DNA from 2 places in the Streptomyces sp. NPDC055815 genome. Region 2 is predicted to be linked to the other one. Evidence: riboswitches for the same ligand, from Rfam matches in the RefSeq annotation. Region 2 holds a riboswitch; the other holds the start of a gene.

Region 1 (5,034 bases), on a different contig from region 2:
CCTGCGCCTGCCGGATCTTCGTCAGCGAGTCGAGGAGCAGGAAGATGATCCGGTACATGACGAGCGCCACGTCCACCACGGGCGCCGGCACGCCCGCCCGGACGAGCCGGGGCAGCACGTCGGACACCGGCGTCGTGAACGCGAAGAGCAGCACCCCGAGCGAGGCCGAGGCGGTGCGGAGCAGCAGCTCGCCCGCGTGTACGGGGCCGTCGGGCGCGAGGGCCACGAGCCCCCGCGTACCGCCCACCTCGAAGAGCAGCGGTATCGCCCCCGTGACGCAGAAGCCGAGCGGGATGCGGAACGCCCGCCACAACTGACGGCCCGGCACGCCGGCCGGACCGAGCAGCACCGTGAGCGTGGCCGCCGCCACGAGCGGCGCGCCCGGCCACGGTGGCAGGCTCACCGCACACAGCGTCAGGCCGAAGCCGAGGAGCGCCTTCTCCACGGGATGACGGCGGCGCCAGCGGCTGCTGTGCGCCGCCGCGTCGATCGGCAGCATCGGCGCTACGCGTCCGATCCGCCGACGGGCGACGAACCGGCGCCGGACGCTCCGGCCTCAGGGGCGCCGGAGGCGGGTGCGGTCGTGGACCTCGCGGTGGCGGAGCTCGCCGTACCGGCACCCGCGGCACCGGACTTCGGCCCATCGCCGACAGCGGAACCGCCGTCCTCCGCCGCACCTTCCGTGCCTGCCGACTCCGCCGTACCGTCCGCCCCCGCCCCGGCTCTGGCCGCCGCCGCGCCCTGCCGGCGGCCGCGGCGCAGGCCGAAGTAGTACGCCAGGACGCCGGCGCCGAGCGCCGCCTGCAGGGCGAACAGCGCCGACTCGATCTCGCCGGACGGCGGCTCGTACAGCGGGCTGAACCACGGCTTGTAGTCCGGCTGGAGCTCTGTGATCGCGGTCTCGGCCTCGCCGTCGGAGCCGGTGAACGGCTGCTCCTTGTGGTCGCCGAGCCCGAGCGCCAGCGGCAGCACCGCGAGCGCGGCGACGGCGAGCAGCAGCAGCGCGTTGATCTTCGCGTTCCGGCTCATCGCGCCGCCGCCTCCTCGTGTCGCTCCGTCCGCGCCGCGCCGAGCACGCCGAGCCGGGTCAGGTCTCCCTTGCTGGACTGCGTGAGCAGCCGCATGACGAGCACCGTGAGCAGACCCTCGCTCACCGCGAGGGGGATCTGCGTCACGGCGAAGATCCCGCCGAACTTGGCGAGCGCGCCGGGCACCCCGCTGCCGGGGTCGGGGAACGCCAGGGCCAGCTGGACGCTGGTGACGCAGTACGTGGACAGGTCGGCGACGAACGCGCCGAAGAAGACGGCCACCATCAGCGGTGCGCCGAACCGCCGCAGCAGCCGGTACGTCCCGTACCCCGCCCACGGCCCGACGATCGCCATCGAGAAGGCGTTCGCGCCGAGCGTGGTCAGCCCGCCGTGCGCGAGCAGCAGGGCCTGGAAGAGCAGGGTGATGGTGCCGAGGACCGCCATGATCGGCGGTCGGAACAGGATCGCGCCCAGACCCGTACCGGTCGGATGGGAACAACTCCCGGTGACGGAGGGCAGCTTGAGCGCCGACAGGACGAACGTGAAGGCGCCGGACGCGCCGAGCAGCAGGGTGGACTCGGGGTTCGACCGCACCTCACGGGTCAGCGCGCGCACCCCGTGGACGACGAACGGCGCGGCCGCGACGCCCCAGGCGGCGGCGTGCGCAGGGGGCAGGTACCCCTCGGCTATATGCATGGTGGGTAGACCCTCTCCAGCACCTCGTGGATGGACAACGCACCCTGGCCGGTCTCCTGGCTGACGGTCATACGGCCCGACTCCGCCTTCCCACACCGCCGCGGTCTCCCACGACGGTCCAGTGGCTTCCCCGAGGTGTTCCCCGCGGGGGTGGAGCCGGACCTCCCGATCACAGTGGCGAGGGCCGCACCGGTACTGCACCGGTTTCCCGTACACCAAGGCCCTGCGACATTAGTGTGTTGACCTGCTCGATCACAACACGGTCGCCACCCGGCGCGGCCCCTCGGTCACTCCACGCACACGGCTTCGCGCCTCACTCCTTGCGGTAGGCGTACGCCTCCGAGGCAGCGGCGGCCACCGCGTCGAGGTCCCCTCCGGCGCTCGCCGTCACCAGCGCGGCGACCGCGCCCTCCACGAACGGCGCGTCCACCAGGCGGCAGCCCGCGGGCAGTTCGTCGCCCTCGGCGAGCAGCGCCTTCACCGTGAGGACCGCGCTGCCCAGGTCGACCAGGAGCGCCACGCCGGCCCCCCGGTCGACGGCCTCGGCCGCCGTGCGGATCAGCTCGGCACTCGTCCCGAGCCCACCGTCCGGAGCGCCGCCCGCGGGCAGGACGGGCGCAAGGTCGCCACCGCCGGCGAGGCCCCGGGCGAGTTCGGCGACGGCCGCCGCGACCGCCGCGCTGTGCGAGACGAGCACGATGCCGACGGGGGACGGGCTCACGCCACCCCCTCCGCCCCGGCCGTGTCGGCGAGCGCGGCGAACAGCAGCGCCGACGAGGTCGCGCCCGGATCCTGGTGCCCGATCGACCGCTCCCCGAGGTAACTGGCCCTGCCCTTGCGCGCCTGCAGGGGTACGGTCGCCAGGGCGCCCTCCTCGGCGGCGGCGCGGGCCGCCTCGTACGAGCTCCGCAGCCCCGCCACGGCCGGCACGAGCGCGTCCAGCATCGTCTTGTCGCCCATCTGGGCACCGCCCAGCTGCGACACGGCCGCCACACCGGCGTCGAGCGCCTCCGCCAGCCGCGCCCGGGTGACCTCGGCGTCCTCGCCCAGGGCCTTCCCGGCGCGCCGAAGGAGCGTCCCGTACAGGGGACCCGAAGCGCCGCCGACCGTCGAGATCAGCTGCCGTCCGGCGGCGGTGAGCACCGCGCCGGGACTGCCCGGCGGCTCCTTCTCAAGTGCCTCCGTCACGGCGGTGAACCCCCGCCTCAGATTCGCACCGTGGTCGGCGTCGCCGATCGCCGAGTCCAGCTCGGTGAGCCGGTCGGCCTCCCGGTCGACGTCCTCGGCCACCGCGGCCAGCCAGCGCACCAGGAACCCGGCGCCGAACGTCTCCGTCATGCCGTCACTCCCCATGACCATCCCCGTCTCACCGGCCCCAGCGCAGCGCGGGCGTCTGCACCGGAGCGTCCCACAGGCGCAGCAGCTCCTCGTCGACCTCGCACAGGGTCACCGAGCAGCCGGCCATGTCGAGCGAGGTCACATAGTTCCCGACGAGCGTCCGGGCCACCGGCACGTGCCGCTCGGCGAGCACCCGCTGCACCTCGGCGTTGAACCCGTACAACTCCAGGAGCGGGGTCGCTCCCATGCCGTTGACGAGGGCGATGACCGGCCCGGCCGGGCGCAGGTCCTCCACGACGGCGTCCACGGCGAAGTCGGCGATCTCCCGCGAGGTCATCATGGCCCGCCGCTCGCGGCCCGGCTCACCGTGGATGCCGATCCCCAACTCCAGCTCCCCCTCGGGGAGATCGAAGGTCGGGCTGCCCTTGGCGGGGGTGGTGCAGGCGCTCAGGGCCACCCCGAAGGACCGGGACCGCTCGTTGACGCGCCGGGCGATCGCCTCGACCCGCTCAAGGGGCAGTCCCTCCTCGGCGGCGGCCCCGGCGATCTTCTCCACGAACAAGGTGCCCCCGGTCCCGCGCCGCCCCGCCGTGTACAGGCTGTCCGTCACCGCCACGTCGTCGTCGACCAGGACCTTGGCGACCTGGATGCCCTCGTCCTCGGCGAGCTCCGCCGCCATCTCGAAGTTCAGCACGTCACCCGTGTAGTTCTTGACCACGAACAACACCCCGGCCCCGCTGTCGACGGCGGCCGCGGCCCGGACCATCTGATCGGGCACGGGCGACGTGAACACCTCGCCGGGACAAGCGGCCGCCAGCATCCCGGGCCCCACGAACCCCCCGTGCAAGGGCTCGTGCCCGGACCCACCGCCGGACACCAGCGCCACCTGCCCGGCCACGGGCGCGTCCCGCCGCACCACGACACGCCGCTCCACGTCCACGGTCAACTCGGGATGCGCCGCGGCCATCCCCCGCAGGGCATCGGCGACGACGGTCTCCGGAACGTTGATCAGCATCCTCACGGATACCTCCTAGTGAGATTAGCAGGCAAGCCACTGAGCAGGGTTTTTGCAGGTCAGAGCATGTGAGTCGAATTGTTGATCTTGGCGCTTCGGGGCGCCTGGGGGCGGTTCCGCGCGGTACTGATGCTGACTCAATGCTGACTTTCCTGATGGTCGGTCAGATTCGATCTGCATGAACGAGCTTTGCGAATGCGCATCATGGCGCAATTATCGCCGCGTGATCGCGAGCGCGCACCGGTGCGTCGTGAGGCGACCCGTGATCCGCTCGCCGTCCTTCGATGAGACGCGCGACCGGCTCGCCGCGCCGATGCGTGAGGAGTTCGCCGACGGTTCCGCGCCGCCGGGCGGCCCACCCGCAGTTTCCGCGCCCACGTGGAGCAGGAGTTGGGCGGCTGGATCCGACGCCCTGGCAAGGTCGACCGGGACGGCGGGACGCCGGGACGAGGGGGCTCGGGCATGGGGATCGGGGTGAGCCTGGACCGAGCCAAGCGCGGCTGTCGAGCACGTACTCGGCGGCGACTGGAGGATCACGGTCGCGCTGCACGTCTTGGTGATGCTGCCGACCCGGATCTGCCCCTCGGCCGCCGCTCGCGGCCCGTTCCCTACTCGGCGCTGTCGGCGGCTCCGAACCAGCGTCGTCCGGCCTGGCGGATCTCGGCGACCATGCCGGGGGAGCCGTGGTCGGTCGGCCCACCCCAGGCTCGCACGCAGCGTCCAGAGCTGCCCCGGCGCTGCTGGACTCGCATCCGCCGACTGGCGTCGACACGCCAAGGGGTTACATGTCAGGCGTCAGGTATTTCGCTCCGCCTGCTCGATAGCGGGCAGCAGGTCCTTGGCTCTTCGCTCCATCAAGACCGGTAGGTAGGTACGCACCCGCGCGTACCTGAGCTCTTCGTACGCCGTCTGTACTGATTTTTGTACTAGGTCGACGTCCAGCTGCGGGTGGGCCCT
Region 2 (5,034 bases):
ACACCTCGGCGATGAGCTCCTCGGTGAGGACCTCGTCCGGTGGGCCGCTCGCCACCACCCGGCCCCGGGCGAGGACCACGAGCCGGTCGCAGTACATCGCCGCGAGGTTGAGGTCGTGCAGGGCGACGACGGCGGTGAGGCGGAGGCCGGAGACGAGGGCGAGGAGGTCGAGCTGGTGCTGGATGTCGAGGTGGTTGGTGGGTTCGTCGAGGAGGAGTTCGCGCGGTTCCTGGGCGAGGGCGCGGGCGATCTGGACGCGCTGGCGTTCGCCGCCGGAGAGGGTGCGCCAGGGCTGCCGGGCGCGATCGGTGAGCCCGGTCCGTTCGAGGGCGGTGCGGACGGCGGTCTCGTCGGCGGCCGAGGGCGGGGTCCAGGCCCTGCGGTGCGGGATGCGGCCGAGGCGTACGACATCGGCGACGGTCAGGTCGGTCTGGGTGTCGGCCTGCTGCTCGACCGTGGCGAGGCGCCGGGCGACGGTGCGGCGGCCGAGCCCGCCGAGCGGTTCGCCGTCGAGGGTGACGACCCCCGAGTCGGGGGCGAGGACGCCGGCGAGGAGGCGCAACAGGGTGGACTTGCCCGAGCCGTTGGGCCCGAGAAGCCCGGTGACGGTGCCCGGGGCGAGGGAGACGCTGACCCCGTCGAGGACGAGGGTGTCCCCGGCCGTGCGCGAGACCCGGTCGGCGTGGAGCCCGGCGCCCGAAGAGCCGGCGGTGGTGGTCATCGCGCGCTCCTGGTGCGGTACAGGACGAGGACGAAGGCCGGGACGCCGATCAGCGAGGTCACCACGCCCACCGGCACCTCCTGCGGGTCGAGGACCGTACGCGCGAGCGTGTCGGCCCACACGAGGAACACCGCTCCGGCAAGGGCGGTGACCGGCAGGAGCCGGGCGTGCCCGGGACCCGCGAGCGCGCGGGCGGCGTGCGGCAGGACGAGGCCGACGAAGCCGATCGCCCCGGCGGCGGAGACCAGGGCGGCCGTCAGGAGCGCGGTGACGCACAGCAGGACGAGCCGGGTCCGGGCGACGGCGATGCCGAGCGAGGCGGCGGCCTCCTCGCCGAAGGCGAAGGCGTCCAGGGTCCTCGCGTACCCGCCGCAGACCAGCAGGGCGGCCGCGAGGACGCCGAGGCACAGCCACACGTCGCTCCAGCCGGCCCCGGCGAGCGAGCCGAGCAGCCAGAAGAGGACGCCCCGGGTGGTCTCGGCGTCGGCGGCGGTCATGACGACGAAGGAGGTGAGGGCGGAGAAGAGCTGCATCGCGGCGACGCCCGCGAGGACGACCCGGTCCGTGGAGCCGCCGAGGGTGTGGCTGAGCAGCAGGACGAGCGCGAAGGAGACCACCGCCCCCAGGAACGCCCCGCCGGTGACGGAGAGGACCCCGCCGCCGATGCCGAGGACGACGACCGCGACCGCGCCGGTGGAGGCGCCGGAGGAGACGCCGAGGACGAAGGGGTCGGCGAGCGGGTTGCGCAGGAGCGACTGCATCACCGCCCCGCAGACGGCGAGTCCGGCGCCGCAGACGGCGGCGAGGAGGGTACGGGGCAGCCGCAGGTCCCAGACGATCCCGTCGCGGATCGGCGAGAGGCCGGAGGCGCCGCCGCCGAGGTGGGCGGCGATCACGGAACCGGCCTCGCCGACGCCGATGTCCGCCGGGCCGATGGTGACGGCCACGGCCACGGACAGGCCGAGCAGCGCGAGCCCGGCCGCCGCCCACAGGGGCACGGTGGCGGCCGTGGTCTCCCGCCGGGTCGTCCTCACTTCGCGAGGCCGTACGAGCGGAGCGCGGCGGCCACCTTCTCGACGCCCTCGACGGTGCGGAGGGTGGGGTTCATCGCCTGGCCGCTGAGCAGGACGTACCGCTTGTGCTTCACGGCCGTCATGTTCCGGGTGACGGGGTCGGACTCCAGGAACTCGATCTTCTTCGCCGCGCTCTCGGCGGACTGCGCGCGGCGGGTCAGATCGCCGATCACGAGGACGTCCGGGTCGCGGTCCGCGACGGTCTCCCAGTTGATTTGGGGCCACTCCTCGCGGGTGTCGTCGAAGACGTTCTTCGCCCCGAGGGCGTTCGTGACGATCCCGGGTGCCCCGCAACATCCGGCCATGTAGGGCGACTTGGCGTCGGAGTACCAGTAGAGGACGGTGGCGTCGGTGAAGTCGGCCGCCGCCGTGGCCTTCGCCACCCGGGCCTTCAGCCCGGCGACGAGCTTCTCGCCGCGCTCGGGGACCCCGAACACCCGGGCCAGGTCGCGGATCTCGCCGTAGACCGTGTCCGTGGTGAGGGGGCGGGTGCGGACGCCGTCGCCGTCGCCGCTGTTGTCCTTGCCGACGCAGTCGGTCGGCGAGAGGTACGTCGGGACCCCGAGCTGCTCGAAGCGTTCGCGGGGCGCGACCCCGCCCTTGCCGAGGGTGTACGCGAACGAGGCGGCCGCGAAGTCGGGTTCGGTGTCGAGGACCTTCTCGAAGGAGGGGTAGCGGTCGGCGAGGCGCGGGACCTTGGCGTTCTCCTCCTCCAGGCCCTTGAGCACGGGGTCCGTCCAGGTCGCGGTGCCCACCATGCGGTCGGCGAGGCCGAGGGAGAGCATGATCTCCGCCGCTCCCTGGTCGAGGGCGACGGCCCGGCGCGGGGCGCGGTCGACGCGGACCTTCCGTCCGCAGTTGTCGTCGAGGGTCACGGGGTGGCCGCGCTCCGGTGCGGGCTTCGACGAGGGTGCGGAGGGCCCGCAGCCGGTCGCCGTCGCGAGGAGGACCAGGACGCCGGTGAGGGCGGGCACGGCGGAGCGGACGGGGTGTGCGAGCGGCACGGGGGACTTCCTCTGCGTCCACGGCTCATACGCGGAGCCTGTCGTACGGTGCTCCCCGGACGACCGCGTGCCGCCGGGGCCGCCAGCAGGTCTTCGGACTCGGGGTCAGCCGGACGGAGCGCCTTCCCGGGCCCGTCGTGCCGCCCAGTGGCCGATGCTCCGCCCGTCGCCCTCACCGCTGCGCGTCAGTTCCGGTCTCGCACCGGATTCCCTGACCCGTGGACGTACCCGTTCAGGTGCGTACAAAGGTGCGACTGGCCTCGGCACAGTACCACCGGCCGGCCGCCGCACCCCGGACGCCCGTCGCCGTCAGACGCGCAGCTCCTTCGCCTCGAAGCGGCCGTCGCCGAGGACCAGGACGAAGGAGACCTGCTGCCCCTCGGAGACCGTCCGCTCCTCGCTCTCGATGTCCTCGGCGCTGAAGTACACCTGCTCCTCGGAGCCCACGGGGACGACGAAGCCGTACCCGCCGAGACGGTTGAAGGACTGCACGAACCCTTTGCTTCTGCCTTCCACGGCGGCCTCCTCGTCGGCGCGGGGGGCGCGGTCGAGGGTGTCCGGCCCCGGGGGCCGTGTCCGCGCCTCAGGGGAGATGTACCCCGTCCCTCCCCCGTTCGCCACCGCCGCCGGCCGGGGCGAACCACCCCGGATGATCTCGTACAATATTCAACAGAGGCCCGCTGTCGGAGATCCCCCGTGTCCGACAGCGGGCCTCGCCGCGTCCGTCAGAGACGCGTCCGCCCGAACCCGTCCGTTCAGTGCCGGTCCGTTCAGTGCCGGTCCGGCCGGACCCAGACCGTGCCCCTCGCCTCGTACTCGAGCATGGCCTCCAGGCCGTTCGCCGCGTCGGGGCCGAGTTCCCGGCGTACGAGCCAGAGCGCGAGCTCCAGGCCCGAGGTGACACCCCCGGCGGTCACGAGGTCGCCGTCGTCCACCACCCTGGCCCCCTTCAGGACGCCGCCCTGCCGCTCCAGGTCCGGGCGGGCCTTGTGGTGGGTGGTGCAGGGGCGGCCCCGGGTGAGTCCGGCGGCGGAGAGCAGCATGACGCCGGTGCACAGGGCGCTGACGGTGAGGCCCGGCCGGACCGCCGCCGCGAGGGCGCGGGGCAGGGCGCCCCGGTCGATCTCGGCCCAGACGCCCGGGCTGTCCCGGCGCGCGTAGCCGCCGCCCGGTACGACGAGCAGGTCGGCCTCGCGCGGGGCCCAGGGGTGGTCGACGCGGACCTCGGTCCCGTAGGCGGCGGTGACGGTGCCGGGCCCGTCGACGGAGACGTACCGGACGTCCACCGGACGCTCGGAGAAGAAGCCGGCGGCGGAGAGCACCTCGTAGGGGGCGGCGAAGTCGAGTTCCTCGACGCCGTCGAAGAGCACGAGGTGGACGCGGAGCGGGCGGCGCGCCGACGGCGGCGCCGCGGGGGCGGCGTGGGCTGCGGTGCTGGTTCCCAGCGCGCCCGCGGCCCCGAGGGCGGTGGTGGCGCGGAGCAGGTTGCGGCGGTTCATGGTTCTCCCCCAGGGGATGGCAGGGCCCGACGTTCCGTGTCGCGTCGAGGCAGTCGGCCGCCACCGCCCACGGGTTCCCGACGGCCGGGTCAGGCACCGCCCGGGTAGGCGATCCGTGCCGTGATCCTGGCGATGCGCCGGGCCGACTCCTCCGGCGCGGCCACCGGCTGGACGATGTGGCTGACGGTGAGCCGCACGATCGTCTCGACGGCGAGGCCGCGGGACTCCTCGTCGACGTCGGGCCAGGCCTCGATCGCGTACGCGTCGAGCATCGCCATCGCCGTGCCGAAGACCGGTTCCGGGCGCGTGGTGAGGTAGGCGAGGAGGTCGTCCTCGCCGCCGCGCGCGGCGAGCAGGACGCTCTTGATGAGGGGGTTGTCCACGGCCTGCTGGAGCGTGTAGCCGACGCCCGCCGCCGCTGCCGCCTCCAACTCGCCCCGGTGGGCGTCGAGTTCGCGCTGGATGCCGAGGAGGAAGCCCTCCAGCTCGCGCTGGACCAGGGCGTTGCCGATGGCCTCCTTCGAGCCGAACTCGTTGTAGAGCGTCTGGCGGCTGATGCCGGCGGCCCGTGCGACGGCGGCCATGCGGAGCACGCCCCAGCCGTCGGCGGCGACGAGCCGGTAGGCGGCGTCGAGCACCTGCTCGCGCAGGAGGGACCGAACACTCTCGCGGAAACGTGTCATCGTGCCCCCACTTTATCCACCGTCCCCCCGCCGTCTTCGCACACCGGCCCCGGT

What was found. Region 2 has a riboswitch for cobalamin ahead of ACWGN5_RS24240 (ABC transporter substrate-binding protein). Riboswitches for the same ligand answer to the same signal wherever they lie in the genome.
Region 1: another riboswitch for cobalamin. It lies ahead of ACWGN5_RS08555 (energy-coupling factor ABC transporter permease); the one in region 2 lies ahead of ACWGN5_RS24240 (ABC transporter substrate-binding protein).

Annotation. Positions count from the first base shown of each region.
Region 1 is NZ_JBSHDU010000008.1:97,706-102,739, reverse strand. Features, by position in the region: gene cbiQ (cobalt ECF transporter T component CbiQ) at 1-499, opposite strand, end outside; gene ACWGN5_RS08560 (energy-coupling factor ABC transporter substrate-binding protein) at 505-1,029, opposite strand; gene ACWGN5_RS08555 (energy-coupling factor ABC transporter permease) at 1,026-1,724, opposite strand; cobalamin riboswitch at 1,754-1,959, opposite strand; gene ACWGN5_RS08550 (PTS-dependent dihydroxyacetone kinase phosphotransferase subunit DhaM) at 2,038-2,445, opposite strand; gene dhaL (dihydroxyacetone kinase subunit DhaL) at 2,442-3,062, opposite strand; gene dhaK (dihydroxyacetone kinase subunit DhaK) at 3,091-4,083, opposite strand; gene ACWGN5_RS08535 (three-helix bundle dimerization domain-containing protein) at 4,873-5,034, opposite strand, start outside.
Region 2 is NZ_JBSHDU010000040.1:19,441-24,474, reverse strand. Features, by position in the region: gene ACWGN5_RS24250 (ABC transporter ATP-binding protein) at 1-721, opposite strand, end outside; gene ACWGN5_RS24245 (FecCD family ABC transporter permease) at 718-1,755, opposite strand; gene ACWGN5_RS24240 (ABC transporter substrate-binding protein) at 1,752-2,798, opposite strand; cobalamin riboswitch at 2,880-3,057, opposite strand; gene ACWGN5_RS24235 (cold-shock protein) at 3,108-3,314, opposite strand; gene ACWGN5_RS24230 (DJ-1/PfpI family protein) at 3,569-4,297, opposite strand; gene ACWGN5_RS24225 (TetR family transcriptional regulator) at 4,387-4,980, opposite strand.